DNA from 4 places in the Mesobacillus sp. genome. Region 1 is predicted to be linked to each of the others. Evidence: riboswitches for the same ligand, from Rfam matches in the RefSeq annotation. Region 1 holds a riboswitch; each other region holds the start of a gene.
The links. Region 1 has a riboswitch for S-adenosylmethionine ahead of AC3EBE_RS11655 (methionine ABC transporter ATP-binding protein). Riboswitches for the same ligand answer to the same signal wherever they lie in the genome.
Positions count from the first base shown of each region.

Region 1 (4,257 bases):
ATCTGGCACGGCCGCTGCCTGAAGAAGTTTTTATCTGAAAAATTAAAAAATATTTGACCGCTTGATTCACTGCATGATATTATCACTTTAACTTGTAAAATTAATTTGAACATCAACTGAATATTCTTATCAAGAGAGGCGGAGGGACTGGCCCAATGAAGCCCGGCAACCGGTTTTAAACACGGTGCTAATTCCATCAGAGGTAATGCTCTGAAAGATAAGGAGAGATGATCATGAACCCTCTTCTTAAGAAGAGGGTTTTTTTGCATCTTCTTTCCTAAAATTAATCTGATTGAATGGAGAGATGGAAATGGCGAAAGAACAGCAAAATTACAAAATTGAAACATTAGGAGTCCATGGGGGGCAGTCGCCTGACCCGGTGACAGGAGCTCGTTCGCTTCCGATTTATTCGAGCAATGCCTTTCAATTCAATGATACGAACCATGCGGCAGATCTTTTCGCTTTGAAAGAAGAGGGATATATTTACTCAAGGATACATAACCCGACGGTTACGGCCCTTGAGGAAAAGGTTGCATTGCTGGAGGGGGGCATTGGGGCACTCGCGGTAGCCAGCGGGATGGCAGCTATCACTATGTCCATTCTTAATGTCGCGCATGCCGGAGATGAAGTTGTAGCGTCATCCAATTTATACGGCGGAACTTATAATCTGTTTGCCGTGACTTTGCCTAAGTACGGAATTAAAGTTAAGTTTGTAGATGCAACAGACCCGGAAAATTTCCGTAAAGCGATTACTCCTAATACAAAAGCTGTCTTTGCTGAAACAATCGGCAACCCAAGTCTCAGGATCCTTGATATTAAGGCAGTTGCGGACATTGCCCATGAAGCAGGAGTTCCGCTGATTATTGATAATACATTTGCCACTCCATACCTTTGCAGGCCGATTGAGCATGGTGCAGATATCGTTATCCACTCGGCGACTAAATGGCTGCTGGGTAATGGTACTGTTTTAGGAGGAATTATCGTCGACGGCGGTAATTTTGACTGGAAATCTCCTAAATTCCCTGGATTCAATGAGCCTGATTCCAGCTATCATGATTTGGTTTACAGTGAAGCAATCGGGCCAGCCGCCTTTATCGTTAAAGCCAGAGTCCAGCTTTTACGAGACCTCGGTCCATCAATCAGCCCTGCTAGCGCTTTCCAGTTCAACCTTGGAATTGAAACACTCCATGTGCGCATGAAAGAGCATGTGGCCAATACACGAAAGCTCGTTGAATTCCTGGAAGCCCATCCGGCTGTCACCTGGGTATCCTATCCGGGGAATGATCAGCATCCTGATAAAAAGCTTGCTGACCAGTACTTGCCGAAGGGGGCAGGTTCAGTTGTCATATTTGGCATTGAAGGAGGACGCGAAGCAGGGGCGAAGCTGATCAATTCGGTCAACTTATGGTCCCATCTCGCCAATGTTGGAGATGCCAAGAGCCTGATCATTCACCCTGCCAGCACGACCCACCAGCAGCTGGACTCTGAAGGACTCAAAGCGGCAGGAGTTCCTGAGGACCTGATTCGCTTATCAGTTGGAATCGAAAATATAGATGATATTCTCGCAGACCTTGAGCAGGCCATTGAAAAAGCAACTGGGGTCCCATCCGTCCTTGCTTAAGTTGAATATCCAGAACATTCCACTTAATATTTAGAAATAATTTTGTTGACACTCTTTTTTATTCCGTGCTAAAATCACACTCGTACTGAAAAAACGATGAAATAATTTAATAGCGTACTCTTATCAAGAGAGGTGGAGGGAAGTGCCCTATGAAGCCCGGCAACCGTCAGTAAGCTTGCTTATTGAAATGGTGCCAATTCACTCAAAGCTGGAGCTTTGAAAGATGAGAGAAAGGATAGCCTACAATTATGCCTTTCTGCTCATATGCAGAGAGGCTTTTATTATTTTAAGAACATGATTTGGTTCCCGAATGACCTTGGAATCCATGCTCTACTCAAGTTTGAATGATTTTGTTAAGGGAATGGGAAACTAGATTGATAACATCGATAAATATTAGTGGACTAACGCTGTTTAGATGTGAAAAAACACGGGTGCAAAGAAGGTGAGTCAATTGATTTCGATAAAAAAAGCAATCAAAATTTATTCATCAAAAAGAGGAGAGGTAAAAGCCGTTGACGACGTCAACCTGGATATTAAAGAAGGCGAAATCTTCGGTGTAATTGGTTATAGTGGTGCTGGTAAAAGTACATTGATCCGCATGCTGAACGGGCTGGAGATTCCTACTTCAGGATCGGTGGTCGTGGCTGGCAGGGAAGTTTCGAGAATAAGAGGTGCTGAACTGCGGAAAGCCCGCCAGGAAATCAGCATGATTTTCCAGCATTTTAATTTGCTCTGGTCAAGGACAGTCGCAGAAAATATCGCTTTTCCGCTTGAAATCGCCGGAGTGCCAAAGGATGCCAGGGAAAAGCGCGTGAAAGAACTAATTGATCTTGTTGGCCTTGAGGGCAGAGGGGATGCTTATCCATCTCAGCTGAGCGGGGGACAGAAGCAGAGGGTCGGGATTGCAAGGGCTCTTGCGAATAACCCGAAAGTACTGCTTTGTGATGAAGCCACTTCAGCACTTGATCCGCAGACAACTGACCAAATCCTTGACCTGCTTGTTGACATCAATGAGAGACTGGGTCTGACGATAGTCCTGATTACTCATGAGATGCATGTCATCAGGAAAATCTGCCATCGGGTCGCTGTCATGGAAGGCGGGCGAGTGGTAGAAACCGGGCCGGTGCTGGAGGTATTTAAAAATCCTCAGCAGCCAATCACCAAGAGATTTGTCCAGCAGGTTACCGAGCCTGAAGAAACAAAAGAAACAGTCGAGCACTTATTATCTCGTTACCCTCACGGACGTGTTGTCCAGCTGACATTCGTTGGCGAGGGCGCAGAACAGCCGCTGATCACCAACTTGATCAGGGAATTCCCGATAATGGTGAATATTTTACAAGGGAAGATTTCACAGACCCAAAATGGTTCATATGGTACTTTGTTCATCCACATGGATGGAGAAGATAGCGACCTTAAGCGGGCAATCGATTATATCAGTCAGCAGGAAGTTGGAGTGGAGGTGGTAAGCAATGGCTGAGAAATTCTTTCCAAACGTGAACTGGGACAGAATGTGGGAAGCTACTGTTGAAACACTATACATGAGTGCCATCTCAGTGGTTGCCACCTTTATTCTTGGAGCCATTCTCGGCTTACTGCTGTTCCTGACATCAAAGGGCAATATTTGGGAAAATAGACCGGTGAATGTTGTGTTAAGTGCAATCGTAAATATTTTTAGGTCCATCCCATTCATTATTCTGATTGTCTTGTTAATCCCCTTCACGCTATTCCTTTTGGGTACCATGATTGGGGTGAATGCAGCTTTACCAGCATTGATCATTGGCTCGGCTCCTTTCTATGCAAGGATGGTTGAAATCGGCTTGCGTGAAATTGACAAGGGAGTCATCGAGGCTGCTAAATCAATGGGAGCGAAAACAACAACAATCATTTGGAAGGTGCTCCTCCCTGAGTCAATGCCTGCGCTCGTGTCAGGGATTACCGTTACAGCAATTGCGCTGGTAAGCTACACAGCGATGGCAGGTGTCATTGGAGCAGGCGGTTTGGGAAACCTTGCTTATCTTGAAGGCTTCCAGCGCAGCAGGAACGATGTAACCTTAATGGCAACAATCATTATTTTAATCATAGTTTTTGTCATTCAATTTGTGGGTGACTTTTTCACAAGAAAATTAGACAAACGATAAGAGGAGAGAAAAACATGAAAAAATGGCTTCTTGTATTTTTAACATTAGCATTATCCACTGTATTGGCTGCTTGCGGCACATCTGAAGAAAAAACAGAAGGCGGCAAGGAAGAAAGCAAGAAAATCGTAGTAGGTGCTTCAAACGTACCTCACGCTGAAATCCTTGAAGAAGCAAAACCTCTTCTTGAAGAAAAAGGCTATGAGCTAGAAATCAAAACGTTTAATGATTATGTAGTACCTAATCAGGCGTTAGAATCAAAAGAGCTTGATGCAAACTATTTCCAGCACATTCCTTACCTTGAGTCACAAATGAAAGAACATGGCTACAAGTTTGAAAATGCAGGCGGAATCCATATCGAGCCAATCGGTGTATATTCTAAAGAACATAAAAGCCTTGATGACCTTCCAAAAGGCGCACACATTATCATGAGCAGCTCAGTTGCAGACCACGGCCGTATTTTGACAATGCTTGAAAAAGAAGGCCTAATCAAACTTAAAG
Region 1 covers NZ_JBYNSB010000030.1:88,096-92,352, forward strand. The annotation lists gene AC3EBE_RS11645 (hypothetical protein) at 1-38, shown strand, start outside; SAM riboswitch class I at 124-224, shown strand; gene AC3EBE_RS11650 (O-acetylhomoserine aminocarboxypropyltransferase/cysteine synthase family protein) at 311-1,621, shown strand; SAM riboswitch class I at 1,739-1,851, shown strand; gene AC3EBE_RS11655 (methionine ABC transporter ATP-binding protein) at 2,073-3,098, shown strand; gene AC3EBE_RS11660 (methionine ABC transporter permease) at 3,091-3,759, shown strand; gene AC3EBE_RS11665 (MetQ/NlpA family ABC transporter substrate-binding protein) at 3,774-4,257, shown strand, end outside.

Region 2 (4,257 bases), on a different contig from region 1:
TTTTCTGATGTTTATCGGCGCTTCCCCAGGTTCGACTGGCGGCGGGATCAAAACAACCACATTCGCAATTCTGATGGGGGCGGTAAAATCCCAGATCCGTGGCAGGGAGGATGTCACCTTCTTTGGCAGAAGGATGGACTACACCATTATTTATAAATCTTTGACAGTAACACTCATTGCACTTTTTCTCGTTATATCCGTTACAATGGTGTTGACCGTGACAGAACCGGGAAAAGAGTTTCTGATGCTTTTCTTCGAGACGGTATCTGCCTTCGCAACAGTCGGCCTGTCGATGGGATTGACACCTGAGCTGTCACCGATGGGGAAGATTTTGATTACCTTTACGATGTTCGCAGGCCGGATTGGTCCGATGACACTAGCTTTTGCAGTAGCAAAAAAAAGAAAAGAAGACCATTACCGCTATCCGGCTGGGAAAGTGATGATTGGCTAGGAGGATGTACTTATGGCAAAGCAATACGCAGTAATCGGGATGGGCCGTTTTGGATCAAGTGTAGCGACCTCCCTTTATAATGAAGGAAACGATGTACTCGCAATCGATAAAAAAGAACAATATATTGAGGAATACAAGGAACACGTCACTCATGCAGTAATCGGCGATTCAACCGATGAGCAAACGCTGAGGGCTGTTGGAATCAGGAACTTTGATACAGTTATCGTTGCGATTGGCGACGACATCCAGGCAAGTATCCTGACAGTTCTCATCCTCAAGGAAATGGGAGTAGCCAATGTCGTCGCAAAAGCGCTCAACAAGCACCATGCACAGGTATTGTTCAAGGTCGGGGCAGACAAAGTCATCTTCCCGGAAAGAGATATGGGAGAAAGAGTAGCACATCAGCTGATGGCCTCACCTAACGTACTGAACTTCATCGAGCTTTCAGATGACTACAGCATTGAAGAAATCAAACTCCCAATGAGCATGGCAGGCAAAAACCTGATCGAGATCAATCTCCGTGCAAAATACAATATCACCGTTATCGGAGTAAAAACAGGTACGAAGGTAGACATTTCCCCTGACCCTGAAAAAACATTAAGAGCCGAAGACATCCTGATCGTTCTCGGAGAAAACGGAGATTTGAACAGATTTTCAAAAGTGAAATAATCTAGCTAGGCAGGCTGTTTTGTACAGCCTGCCTTATTTTTGGGGAAGATGCGTGGCGATTAATGACCTGCTGCTTCATTTGAGCCCTATTTTTCCGAGTATTGGAATTTTCGGTCATTAATGTGCTCTATTTATGGCCTTTTTCCGGTGGCTGGAATTTTCGGTCACAAATCTGCATCATTGGTCCCCTTTTTTCCGGTGCCTGATAATTTTGTTCAGCAACCAGTGTCAATTGCATCTGCACCATTCTCTCCATTGGCTCCCTGTATTTTAATAAACTGCAAACGATCAGGAAATAACCTTAGCCTAAAGCTGGGGAAGAGAAATATTTCGGTTTCCGTATTTAACATTAACAGGTAAAATGTAATTATCGCGGCTGATGTGCTGTGATACTTTTTACTTGTTTGTACAATCAGGGGATAGATAAATAGAAACTGGCATGGAAAAGTGATTACAAAAAGAAGGTGAAGGGCATGAAACAGGCTGATTTGTTTTTGGCTTTTTTTCGGGTCGGAATTCTCGGCTATGGGGGCGGTCCGTCCTCCATTCCACTAGTACATAAGGAAGTTGTAGAGAAATATAAATGGATGGATTCAGATGAATTCAGCGATATCCTTGCATTGGGAAATGCCCTCCCAGGTCCGATTAACACAAAAATGGCCGGTTATATCGGCTTCCGGGTGGGCGGAGTTCTTGGGATGATAACCGCGCTTGCAGCAACAATCATACCGACAATCATCTTGATGATCCTCCTCCTGACCGGTCTTAATGCCTACAAGGATGAGCCGTGGGTAAGCGGGATGGCCCAGGCTGTCGTGCCAGTTGTTGCTGTAATGCTTGCTGTCCTTACCTGGGACTTTATAAAAAAATCGGGTACCTCCAAGCTGGGATGGAAATGGACTGTTATTGCGCTCGGAGGCAGCCTGCTGCTGCTTCAGTTTCTGCACCTGCATCCAGCAATCCTGATTTTTGTGCTGTTAATCGGTGCCTTGCTCATGAAGGGACCATCTCCCTCCATGCAAAAAGATGCGGGAGGGGATAAGTGATGCTTTATTTTAAAATATTTTTGGCATTTTTCATTCCTGGGATTCTCGGCTATGGCGGCGGCCCAGCTTCCATTCCGCTGATTGAGAACGAGGTCGTCGACCGCTACGGCTGGATGACGGTCAATGAGTTCAGCGAAGTGCTCGCGATGGGTAATGCATTGCCGGGACCAATAGCCACGAAAATGGCCGGCTATATTGGCTATTCCGAGGGCGGGGTTCTGGGTGCTATAGTAGGAGTCTTTGCAACGGTGGCGCCTTCGCTGGTCTTGATGATCGGACTCCTTGGCTTGCTTATGAAGTTTAAAGATTCACCCAAGGTAAAACGGCTGACCATTATTGTCCGTCCGGTAATTGCTGTATTGCTTGGAGTCATGACCTACGATTTCCTTTTCTCTTCTTATGAAGGAGTCGGGCTTCTGCAGACCATTCTTATCGGCGGCATCAGCTATGTGTTAATGGAAAAGATGAAAGTGCATTCTGCTTATGTCATTGCTGGTGCATTAGTTTATGGAGCCCTTGTTTTATCATAAAAAGGGGGTTCCTATTTTCTATTTTGCTTTTTTGCTGAAAAAAATTTCTCTATACTGCCTCAACGATGAAAGCGATACCATTATAAAGTTCGCAAAAATACTATGTTGACAAACAAATCAGAAGGTTTTATGATTTCTATTATTAAAATTAAATAAGTTACTTATCAAGAGTGACCGAGGGACTAGGCCCTATGACGTCCGGCAACCTCCATTTTGGAACGGTGCCACTTCCTGCAGAATGAATTCATTCTGAGAGATAAGTCGTATAGATTTTTACGATGCCTCTTTCTGTGAATGAAAGAGGCATTTTTTATTTTTTACCGTTACGAAAGAACCTGGGACGGGGGGAAAGAAATGATTGAGATAAAAGAATTGGTCAAGGTATATGAAACGAAAAAAGGTACAGTTACCGGGGTTGATCATGTTTCATTAAAAGTTAATAAAGGGGAGGTTTTTGGAATCGTCGGCTACAGCGGAGCAGGGAAAAGCTCTTTGCTCAGATGCCTGAACCTCCTGGAAAAGCCGACGTCTGGCCAGGTGATCATCGACGGAGTCGAGCTCACTGGATTAAATAAAAATGACCTGCGCAAGGCGCGCTTGAAAATCGGTATGATTTTTCAGCATTTTCATCTGGTCAGTGCCAAAACAGTGAGTGAGAATATTGCTTTTGCATTAAAAGCGGCTGGCACTCCAAAAGGAGAAATTGCCGATAGAGTCGTAGAACTCCTGGATATGGTTGGCCTGTCAGATAAGAAAGATGTCTATCCGGCCCAATTATCCGGCGGCCAAAAACAGCGTGTCGGCATAGCGCGTGCGCTGGCGAACAACCCATCTGTGCTGTTGTGTGACGAAGCAACCTCTGCATTGGACCCAAGCACAACCCAATCGATTCTGGCTCTTTTGAAAAAGATCAATATCGAGCTAGGCATAACAATTGTTCTTATCACCCATGAGATGGAGGTAGTGAAGACCATTTGTGACAGAATGGCGGTTATGCAGGATGGAAAGGTCATCGAGGAAGGCAATGTATACGATGTTTTCGCCAACCCGCAGGAGCAGCTGACAAAAGACTTTGTAAACTCGATTCTCAAGTTCGATCTTCCTGAAAGGCTGCTGGAGGGAAGGTCCGGGAAAATCATCAAAATCTTTTTCCAGGGTGCGATCGCAGAACAATCCGTCATTTCCGATGTATTCCAGAAGTTCAAGGTCCGCGGCAATATCCTTCATGGAAAAATCGAATACATACAGGATGTACCTTTAGGTATTTTTATCATGGAGGTAACAGGAGATATACAAGAGCTTGATCGTGCAATCGACTATATCGGATCAAGAACAAAAAATCTGGAGGTGATTCACGATGCTGCCTGAAAGCCTGGTCTCCCTGCTTCCTGAATTGAACAAAGCTTTTTTTGAAACCATTTATATGGTCGGGATTTCAATCCTTGTGTCAGTCATTGTCGGGCTGCCAACGGGAGTGCTGCTGTTTGTGACTGATAAAGGCTTGTTCCTTGAAAATCGGATTTTTAAGAATATTGCTGGCTTCATCGTGAATATGATCCGT
Region 2 covers NZ_JBYNSB010000009.1:55,967-60,223, forward strand. The annotation lists gene AC3EBE_RS02385 (TrkH family potassium uptake protein) at 1-451, shown strand, start outside; gene AC3EBE_RS02390 (potassium channel family protein) at 464-1,120, shown strand; gene AC3EBE_RS02395 (chromate transporter) at 1,594-2,166, shown strand; gene AC3EBE_RS02400 (chromate transporter) at 2,166-2,696, shown strand; SAM riboswitch class I at 2,855-2,959, shown strand; gene AC3EBE_RS02405 (methionine ABC transporter ATP-binding protein) at 3,051-4,064, shown strand; gene AC3EBE_RS02410 (methionine ABC transporter permease) at 4,054-4,257, shown strand, end outside.
Region 2: it holds a riboswitch for S-adenosylmethionine, as region 1 does, so the genes downstream of both, AC3EBE_RS02405 (methionine ABC transporter ATP-binding protein) here and AC3EBE_RS11655 (methionine ABC transporter ATP-binding protein) in region 1, are expected to answer to the same signal.

Region 3 (4,257 bases), on a different contig from region 1:
ATTCCCGCTACGAAAATGTTATTTGCTTTAAGTACCCTCTTGTATTTTTCAATGATTGAATCATAAAAGCTTTCTTTTATCTGGAATTTGGGTTTCTGTTCAGTTTCTTCTCCGACAGGACAAAATAGGTCTCCAATCTGGCAGGCATCTGCAGGACATAGTTCAAAGCCTTCTGACGTATCAACTCTTACAGCATAGACAAATTCTCCGCCAACAAATTCACACCTAGTGATGCTGCTGTCTGGCGACTGGATATACTCCTGGATCAGGGTTACACCGTCTACCGGTTCTTCGAATGAAGCCCCTCCCACATATGACTTCAAGCCTTCAATCGACTGGAATAGCTGTACGCCGAGCCCCTTGCCTGCCCGGTTATGCTTCGTTATAAAAGGTTTTCCCTCGAAATCCCTGGCTGCTTCAAGCAGGTGTTCCTTCCCGACTGCCGCTATTGTCTTTGGCGTTTTTACACCATGCTTGTTTAGTTCAAGGTATTGTTTTACCTTGCTCACTTCAAGCTCAAGGGCCCTCGTTCCGTTGAATACTTTCCTGCCGTGGCTTTCCAGCCAGGCTAGTACTTGTGATGCATACTCTGGTGCAAAACGATGCCCCCTTGTATGGGAAGATGCACTCATCCTGCTGTAAAAGATGCCTTCTGGCGGCTCTGCTGTTAAATCCAATGTTCCCTGATCAAGATGCCATTCTTCAAACGGGACATTCAATTCCTCAAGTCTTTTTGTCAGATGAATGGTCCATTCGCTATTTTCATGAATTATATATACTTTGCTCATAGTTTCATCTCCTTTTTATTAGGCTCTGTTATACAAAGCTGTTGATTTTCGTTCCAGGCGCTTCGCTTTCCTCGGGGCGTGCGCTGAGCCTCCTCGGCGCTTCGCTTCTGCGGGGTAAAATGGCCCCTTCTTTTCGGGCCATTTCTACCTAGGTCTCACCTGCCCGCTTATCCCGAAGGAGTCTGCGCGCCTGGAACGAAGAGCAACAGGATTATAATTCAACATTGGTATATTACAGAGCCTTTTATTAAAAAAACTTAAACGGCCAGGCTTTTTCTTTTTTCCTCAACAAGCGGCATGACTTGTTTTGCGAACCGCTCCATTTCCTCAAGCTGAGGAGAGAATTGCAGAAGCAGCAGACCAAGTCCAGCTTCCTCATACTGTAAAATCTCTTCAGCAATCTGGTCTGGTGTTCCAATTAAATTTGGCCTCAATCCGCGATTGGAAACGGAGTAATCCTGAAGCTGGATCTGCTGTTCCAGCTGGGATTTGCTTGTGAAATCTTTAAAACCGGCATATGCACTGGATTCCTTCACATCCGTAATTCTTGCGAGTTCAGCCTGTGCCTCTTCCTCGGTATCCCTGCAAATGACGTAAGCTGCCATCCCGAACTCTGACAGCTCAGGATTCTCGGTTTTTGCTCTCCGAGATTTCATATCGGAAATCTTTCTTTCAATCTCTTCCACAGTGCCGCCATGCATCACATATGCATCACATTTTTCCACAATCGTCTGTTTGCCTTTCTCGCTTTCGCCACCGGCATACAAAATTGGATTAGGCCGCTGGACTGGTTTTGGATATAGCTTAGTATCTTTCAGCTGATAGAAATTTCCGTCAAAAGAAAAACTAGGTTCGCTCCAAAGCCCTTTCAGGACATCGATGAACTCCCTTGTTCTGTCATAACGCTCGTCATGCTCTGTGAAGATTCCGCCATACTGTCGGGCTTCCTCTTCTCACCATGCTGAAACGACATTCAGGGTAAATCGTCCATTACTGATTTGATCAATATTTGCTGCCATTTTGGCAGTGATTGCAGGATTGTGAAATCCCGGACGCACTGCTGCCATGATTTCTATCTTCTCAGTTACCGATGCCAGTGCCGCTGCAGTAGTCCAGGCTTCGAGCGAATCATGCTCCGGCCCTTTGATATCATTCAAGTAAAGCTCTGCTATTAAAGTTGTTGAATATCCCCAACGCTCTGCAGCCTGGATCAATTCCTTGTTATACTCGAACGTAGCCGGCATTTGTTCATCCTCAACATTTCTTAACCATCCACCGAAAATCGGCAGCCAAAAACCATACTTCATCCTAATCTCTCCTCCGCTGCTTAACATTAACTCTACTATACCAACCTGTTAAGTTGGCATTATGGATAAAAAATTTAACACTTAAAACTGTCAGAACAACTCGTTTTCCTTTTTACAAGTTGGATTGTTCTAATGCACCGTCTGGTACAATATTCCGCTTTTCAAATTTGAATCTTTCAAAAGTACAATCCTGAAAAAGCCTCCGATAAAACAAAAACTCCCTTCATAAAGAAGAGAGTTCAATAAGCACTCTCTTCTCATCTTTCAGACAATAATGTCCGCAGGAATTGGCACAGTATTCGTAAAGAACCTGTTGCCGAGGTTTCGCAGGGCCTATCCCTCCACCTCTCTTGATAAGAAGAAAATCATATAAAGTTTTAGTTCACTAAAGTGATAATATTCTAAATTAATATAAAAGTCAATTCGTTTACCGAAATATTTTTTTATTTTGTTTGGGCAAGCAAAAACTGATCTACACGCTGAGCTGCCTCTGTCAGGCGTTCAGACGGCTGCACCATTGCGATTCGGACATAGCCCTCTCCCTGTTTGCCAAAAGCATCACCTGGCACAACAGCGACTCCCTCCTCCTCAATCAGCTTGAATGCAAACTCTCGTGACTTCCACCCCGCAGGAATCTTTGCCCAGACAAACATAGTTGCCGGTGATTTAGCAACCTGCCAGCCGCTGTCCCTCAAACCATTGATCAAGGTATCCCGCCTTAGTTCATATTGATTCACCTGGTCCTGCAGGAAAGAGAAATCTGAAGTCAGCGCCGTCACTGCTGCTTTCTGGATCGGCAGAAAAATCCCGTAATCGATATGTGATTTGAAGGATGCGAGACAGCTTATGACTTCTGGATTCCCTACCACATATCCAATCCGGCAGCCTGCCATATTAAATGTTTTTGAGAGCGAGTTGAATTCCACGCCCACTTCCTTCGCACCAGGAACCGACATGAAGCTAATTTGCGGGTTATTGTCAAAAATCAGCTCTGAATAGGCAAAATCATGGACAACCAGGATATTATGCAGCTTTGCAAACTGCACAACCTCCTCGAAAAAGCTTCTATCCGCCAGCGCTGTGACAGGGTTTCCCGGGTAGCTTAATATCATCATTTTCGCTTTCGCCAATACATCTGCAGGAACTTCATCAAGCTTGGGCAGAAATTTGTTCTCCGCCAGCAACGGCATTGGATGAATCATCCCTCCCGCGATATTCACGCTAGCTTCATAGATTGGATAACCCGGATCAGGTACAAGCACATAATCCCCTGGATCGATGATTGCAGTAGCCAGATGAGCAAGTCCATCCTGCGATCCCATTAGCTGCAGCACTTCATTTTGATCATTCAGTTCTACTCCATAGCGCTCCCGGTAAAAATAAGCCACTGCCTCATTAAATTCGCTGATTCCCTTCAAAGTATATCCGTATTTGGAAGGATCCTTTGAATACTCAACAAGTGTATCAACAACAAAAGATGGCGGCTGAAAATCCGGGCTGCCAATACTAAGATCAATTACATCTTTCCCGTTCAGCTTGGCTGCCTGCTTCCGGTCGACTACCTCCTGAAAAATACTTGAAGACATTTTCCTGATCTTTTCTGATCCAATTAGATTCATAGCTTTTCCCCTCCACCGTTTTTGCATCCTGATGTATGTAGATTAATTATTCTTACTTTTTAAAATATAAATTCCATTATAGCAGGGAGACTCATTCAGTTCTACAGTTCTTTTCTTCTTTTTTGCGTTGAAGCAATGAAGTATCTGTGATAATAAAAAATATACCATTTTCTACATGATTATTGAAAGGGATATCTCTCTTCTTTTCTGAAAATAAAAAAATGAGCTGCAGATACAGCTCATCCGTAAATTATTTGGTAATGATCTTATCAATAATCCCATACTCAAGCGCTTCCTTGGCGCTCATGAAATAATCCCGGTCTGTGTCCTTTGCAATTTTTTCAACAGGCTGGCCGGTGCGCTCTGAAATGATTTGATTTACGTGCTCGCGCAGCTTGAGGATCCGGCGGGCTGAAATTTCAATTTCCGTTGCCTGGCCCCTTGCTCCGCCAAGCGGCTGGTGAATCATGATTTCACTATTGGGAAGAGCAAATCTTTTACCCTTTGTTCCCGCGAGCAGCAGCATTGCACCAAAGGAAGCGG
Region 3 covers NZ_JBYNSB010000027.1:33,838-38,094, reverse strand. The annotation lists gene AC3EBE_RS10565 (ATP-grasp domain-containing protein) at 1-788, opposite strand, end outside; partial or broken gene AC3EBE_RS10560 (LLM class flavin-dependent oxidoreductase) at 1,046-2,095, opposite strand; SAM riboswitch class I at 2,350-2,455, opposite strand; gene AC3EBE_RS10555 (LL-diaminopimelate aminotransferase) at 2,539-3,714, opposite strand; gene clpP (ATP-dependent Clp endopeptidase proteolytic subunit ClpP) at 3,965-4,257, opposite strand, start outside.
Region 3: it holds a riboswitch for S-adenosylmethionine, as region 1 does, so the genes downstream of both, AC3EBE_RS10560 (LLM class flavin-dependent oxidoreductase) here and AC3EBE_RS11655 (methionine ABC transporter ATP-binding protein) in region 1, are expected to answer to the same signal.

Region 4 (4,257 bases), on a different contig from region 1:
TGCGGCGCTGCGCCAAATAATGCCTTGCATAGCTCAGTCTTTCCTGCACCGACCAGACCAGCGATCCCAACAATTTCTCCAGCCTTAACATGAAAGCTGGCTGATTTGACTTTATCCCCGTCATTCAGGTTTTCTGCTTCAAGGAGGATTTCGCTGCTTGTTATTGGGATTCTATCTGGAAATTGATCCTCCAGCTTCCTTCCCAGCATGTATTCAATTACCTGATTCGCATAGGTGTCTTTTGTTTGCTTTTTTACAACAAACTCGCCATTTCTCATGACAGTCAGCTCATCACACAGTTCAAAAATTTCTGGCATCCGGTGGGAAATGAAAATAATCCCGACGCCATTAGCCGCCAATTCACGGGTAATCCTGAATAATTCGGTTGTTTCTGTATGGCTGAGCGGTGCGGTTGGCTCGTCGAGTATCAGGAACGTACAATTGCTGGAGATGGCCCTGGCAATCAGCACTAGCTGTTTTTCAGCAAGAGTCAGCTCACCGGCAAGCTTTTTTGCCGGGATACTCAGGTTCATTCCCTGAAGGATTTCTACGGCCTGATTGAATAGCTGCTTCCAATTGATCCAATGCTGGTTTCCCATTGATTGCACGGTGTGGTTCAGCATGATATTTTCAGCGACTGTCAGCGAAGGAATGATCGCCGTATCAACTTCCTGGTACACGGTCTGGATTCCAAACCGCTGTGCATCTGCCGGCGTCCGGATGTCGATTTTTTCATCTGCCAGGAAAATCTCCCCTGTATAGTGTCCATATGCACCGGAAAGGACCTTCATCAACGTTGATTTGCCTGCTCCATTCGCGCCGATCAGTGCCTGGATTTTGCCTGTCTCTGTGATGAAATCAACGTGGTTCAGTGCGCGCACACCGGGAAACTCTATGCTGATTCCTCTCATCTCTAGTTGTTTAGCTGCCATCCTGTTTCAGCCTCCCCCTATTAATCTGCAAAGCAGACACTCTCTTAGGCTGAGAGTGTCTGCAGGAGATGGTTTGATTTTTAGTGACTGGAAAAAACGGCTTGAAATTTCCAGTTCGTCGATATATTGGTGTTTTCCGCCGATATATTCTATTTTTCGTCGATATATTTTATTTTTCGTCGATATAATTATCTTCTCGCAGATAATTCTTATTTTCTGCTGTTGTCTGATGCAAAGTTGCTGTTAAAATGGCTGATTTCCTTTAAAGTGAGACCAGTTTTATAATTCGGCTGCGTTTTTTTACGAACACGGCTTATTTTTTATAATGATCTCGCAATTTCTTCATCCAGTCCTCTTCGAACGCATCCGATTGGCCCCAGCCAGGGATGATGTCTGCAAGGTTCACCATGTTGACCTTCTCTTTGGACTCCTGAAGCTTTTCCTGTGAAATCAATGCTGCTTCAAGATCGTATGTTGCTGGTGTTTCTTCACCTGCAAGCTTTTTCGCAAGAATTCTCATATTTACCGCACCAATCAGCTTTGGATCAACAGCAGCAGTATATTTCCATGAGCTTCCTTCACCCTGGATTTCCTGAAGGTCAGCATTTGATACGTCAATTCCGTAAATCTTGACTTCATCGCGGCCTGCTTCCTTGATTGCACGGGCAGCACCGATTGCGAATGCGTCCCATGTTGCAAAAATCGCATCGATTTCACCTTTTGGATGCTTGTTCAGCATCGCTGCCACAGCATTCTGTGTCTGGACACTTGTATCTGCAGCGGCAACTCCGAATCTCTCGACTTCCTTGATGCCTGGATTTGCTTTCAATGTTTCCTCATAAACTTTGTTTCTTCTAACCATTGGCGGGAAACCGTCCACCCATAGATAAACAATATTGGCTTCGCCGTTCTGTTCTTTTACAAGCTGATCAAGTGCCAGCTTGGCAAGTGCTTCATCATCCTGGGAAGTTAGAGTGACACCTTCCACCTGAGATATATCTGGATTTGAGTCAAATGTGACCACGCTTTTTCCTTTTTCAGCTAGCTTTTTCACGTCTTCAACCGTTGCCGCATCGTCACCATGTGAAATCAGGAAACCATCGTAGTCCTGCTGAAGCGCCTGGTTGATGGCATCATGGAACTTCGCTGTATCGCCATTTGCTGTGAATACGTCCACCTTGAAGCCGAGCGCTTCGCCTTCTGCCTTAGCACCAGCAAGATATTGGGCAGTATGATCATCCCCGCCGATTTTGCGGATGACCTTGATTTTTACTTCTTCCCCTTTTGCGAACCGGTCTGGCACTCCTTCAACCGGACCGCTTGCGGTCTTTGTTTCTCCGCCGCCGCAGCCTGTCAGAAGCAGCGCCGCCGCAATTGCTGTTAAAAATACTTTCTTTACACCATTTCTCTTCATGTCTAGATCCCCCTTATGTGTTGATTTGCTTTTTGATAAACACAAACAAAAAAACCTCTCCAGAAAAGAGAGGTTTCATCAACGCAGAAGTACAAACGGATTCTTCCTCTCTTATCTTTCAAAACATATAAATGTTTTGCAGGATTTAGCACCAATTCCATAATGGAACGGTTGCCGGGCGTCATAGGGCCAGTCCCTCTGCCACTCTTGATAAGAGAATTTCTTTATTAAGTTAACGGAGCAAATCGATAAACTTACTTTAATCTCCTATAATGATATTGTCAATATTATTATGAAAATTAAATTTTATGTAATTATTTTATTTGAAAATAATACTCACGAATAGGGACTTCCCAATGCAAAATAGGCCTCATAAAAAAGAAGACTCCCAAAATAGGAGTCTTCCATTCCCTCATTATCCCCTGCCTGCGGCGGTCATCCACTCATACTGCCGAAGCTTTACTTCGAACAGTGTCAGCGGGTCACGGTACAGTTCAGGATTTAATCTTAATTTTTCAAGCTCAGTCTTGCCGTATTGAATTTCATTTTCTGCTTCTTCCACGGCTTTCTCGAGCTCAATGAATGGATGTTTGAAGAACAGGTTAACATCGCGTTCAATCGATTTTTCAAAAATCTCGAATTGCTGCAGGAATTTGTTGGCGATTGTGACGCCGATATCATAGTAATCTTCTGTTTCAATGTAGGTTTTATAGCGATTATACAGCATGGTATTGTTTTGCGGCAGCACTCCGAGCAGCTTGCCGGCGCTTTTCAGGAAGAACTGCTGCGGTGTTGAGCGGTGCATGATGTTTACTTTTTCATAAAAGATGCCATTCGTCATCCTGTCGGCGTCGCGGCGCCAGTCATCAAGCACCCTGAAGTCGCAATCAAGCTGCAGGCGATCATCACCATACATTGCATTGAAACCTTCTGCCATTTCGTTCAAATACGATTGGCTATGGTCGAATTCATCCTTCGAAAATTGGATCCAGTCCTCAAGTGTTTCGCGGAACTTCGGCAGGACGGTTCCATCGAAATATTCCTGGATTCTTTTATTCATTTCTTCATCAATTTGATCGTGCAGCTTTCCAAAATCACTTTCCTCTGTAACTAAATCAGAGCAGCTCCGCAGAATTCCGGGAACCTTCTCGATGATATCTGCACGGGTATCGTCCTTGATTTTACGGAACGATTTTTTGATGGAGCGAGATTTTTCTTCCTCAATATCGCCAAGCTGATTGATTGCGCCATTCAGCTTCACAACCATTTCTTCATTCCAGCTGATTGATTCCATATGGTTGTTCTCGATTTCGATTCGCTTATCCAGAAGATACGTGATTGCCCTTCTGACGAAGAATTGCAGCTTGCTTGTGCGCTCTTCCTCAAAATCGATGGCATTTTTATTTGTTTTTATAAAATCGGAGAAGTCCTTGAGCTGCTGCTGGGTATCATAATTAGCCGAGAAGGCGAACATCTTCGCTTCAGGATAATACTGGCTGATTTCAGTCCATGTATTGTCAAATACCTCAATCGCTTCCTGCTGGCTGTAGATCACATCCATTTTATTCAACAGGAAGTGGATCGGCAGGTTCGGGAAATATTCGGAGATCTGCGTAAGGATTTCCCTCTCCTTCTCTGTAAAAGGATCATTTGCATTTAGCACGAACAGCAGGCTGTCGGCATACCTCAGATAATTGAACAGCGGGTGCTTGTCATAGTTATTGCGGTTGACTCCTGGTGTGTCGATTAAAGCCAGGCCATGATCGCGCAAGAATGGGAATTGCGCTTTGAAGTCAATAATCGTCTCGTTTTTATGCGTCTGGCGGCGGACTCCAACTGACTCCTGGAAATCCTCCACTTCGTGAATTTCACGCACGGCTGTATCTGTTATTTCATGGATTTCTGTGTTTT
Region 4 covers NZ_JBYNSB010000055.1:75,849-80,105, forward strand. The annotation lists gene AC3EBE_RS20290 (sugar ABC transporter ATP-binding protein) at 1-932, opposite strand, end outside; gene AC3EBE_RS20295 (sugar ABC transporter substrate-binding protein) at 1,246-2,346, opposite strand; SAM riboswitch class I at 2,455-2,563, opposite strand; gene AC3EBE_RS20300 (dynamin family protein) at 2,762-4,257, opposite strand, start outside.
Region 4: it holds a riboswitch for S-adenosylmethionine, as region 1 does, so the genes downstream of both, AC3EBE_RS20295 (sugar ABC transporter substrate-binding protein) here and AC3EBE_RS11655 (methionine ABC transporter ATP-binding protein) in region 1, are expected to answer to the same signal.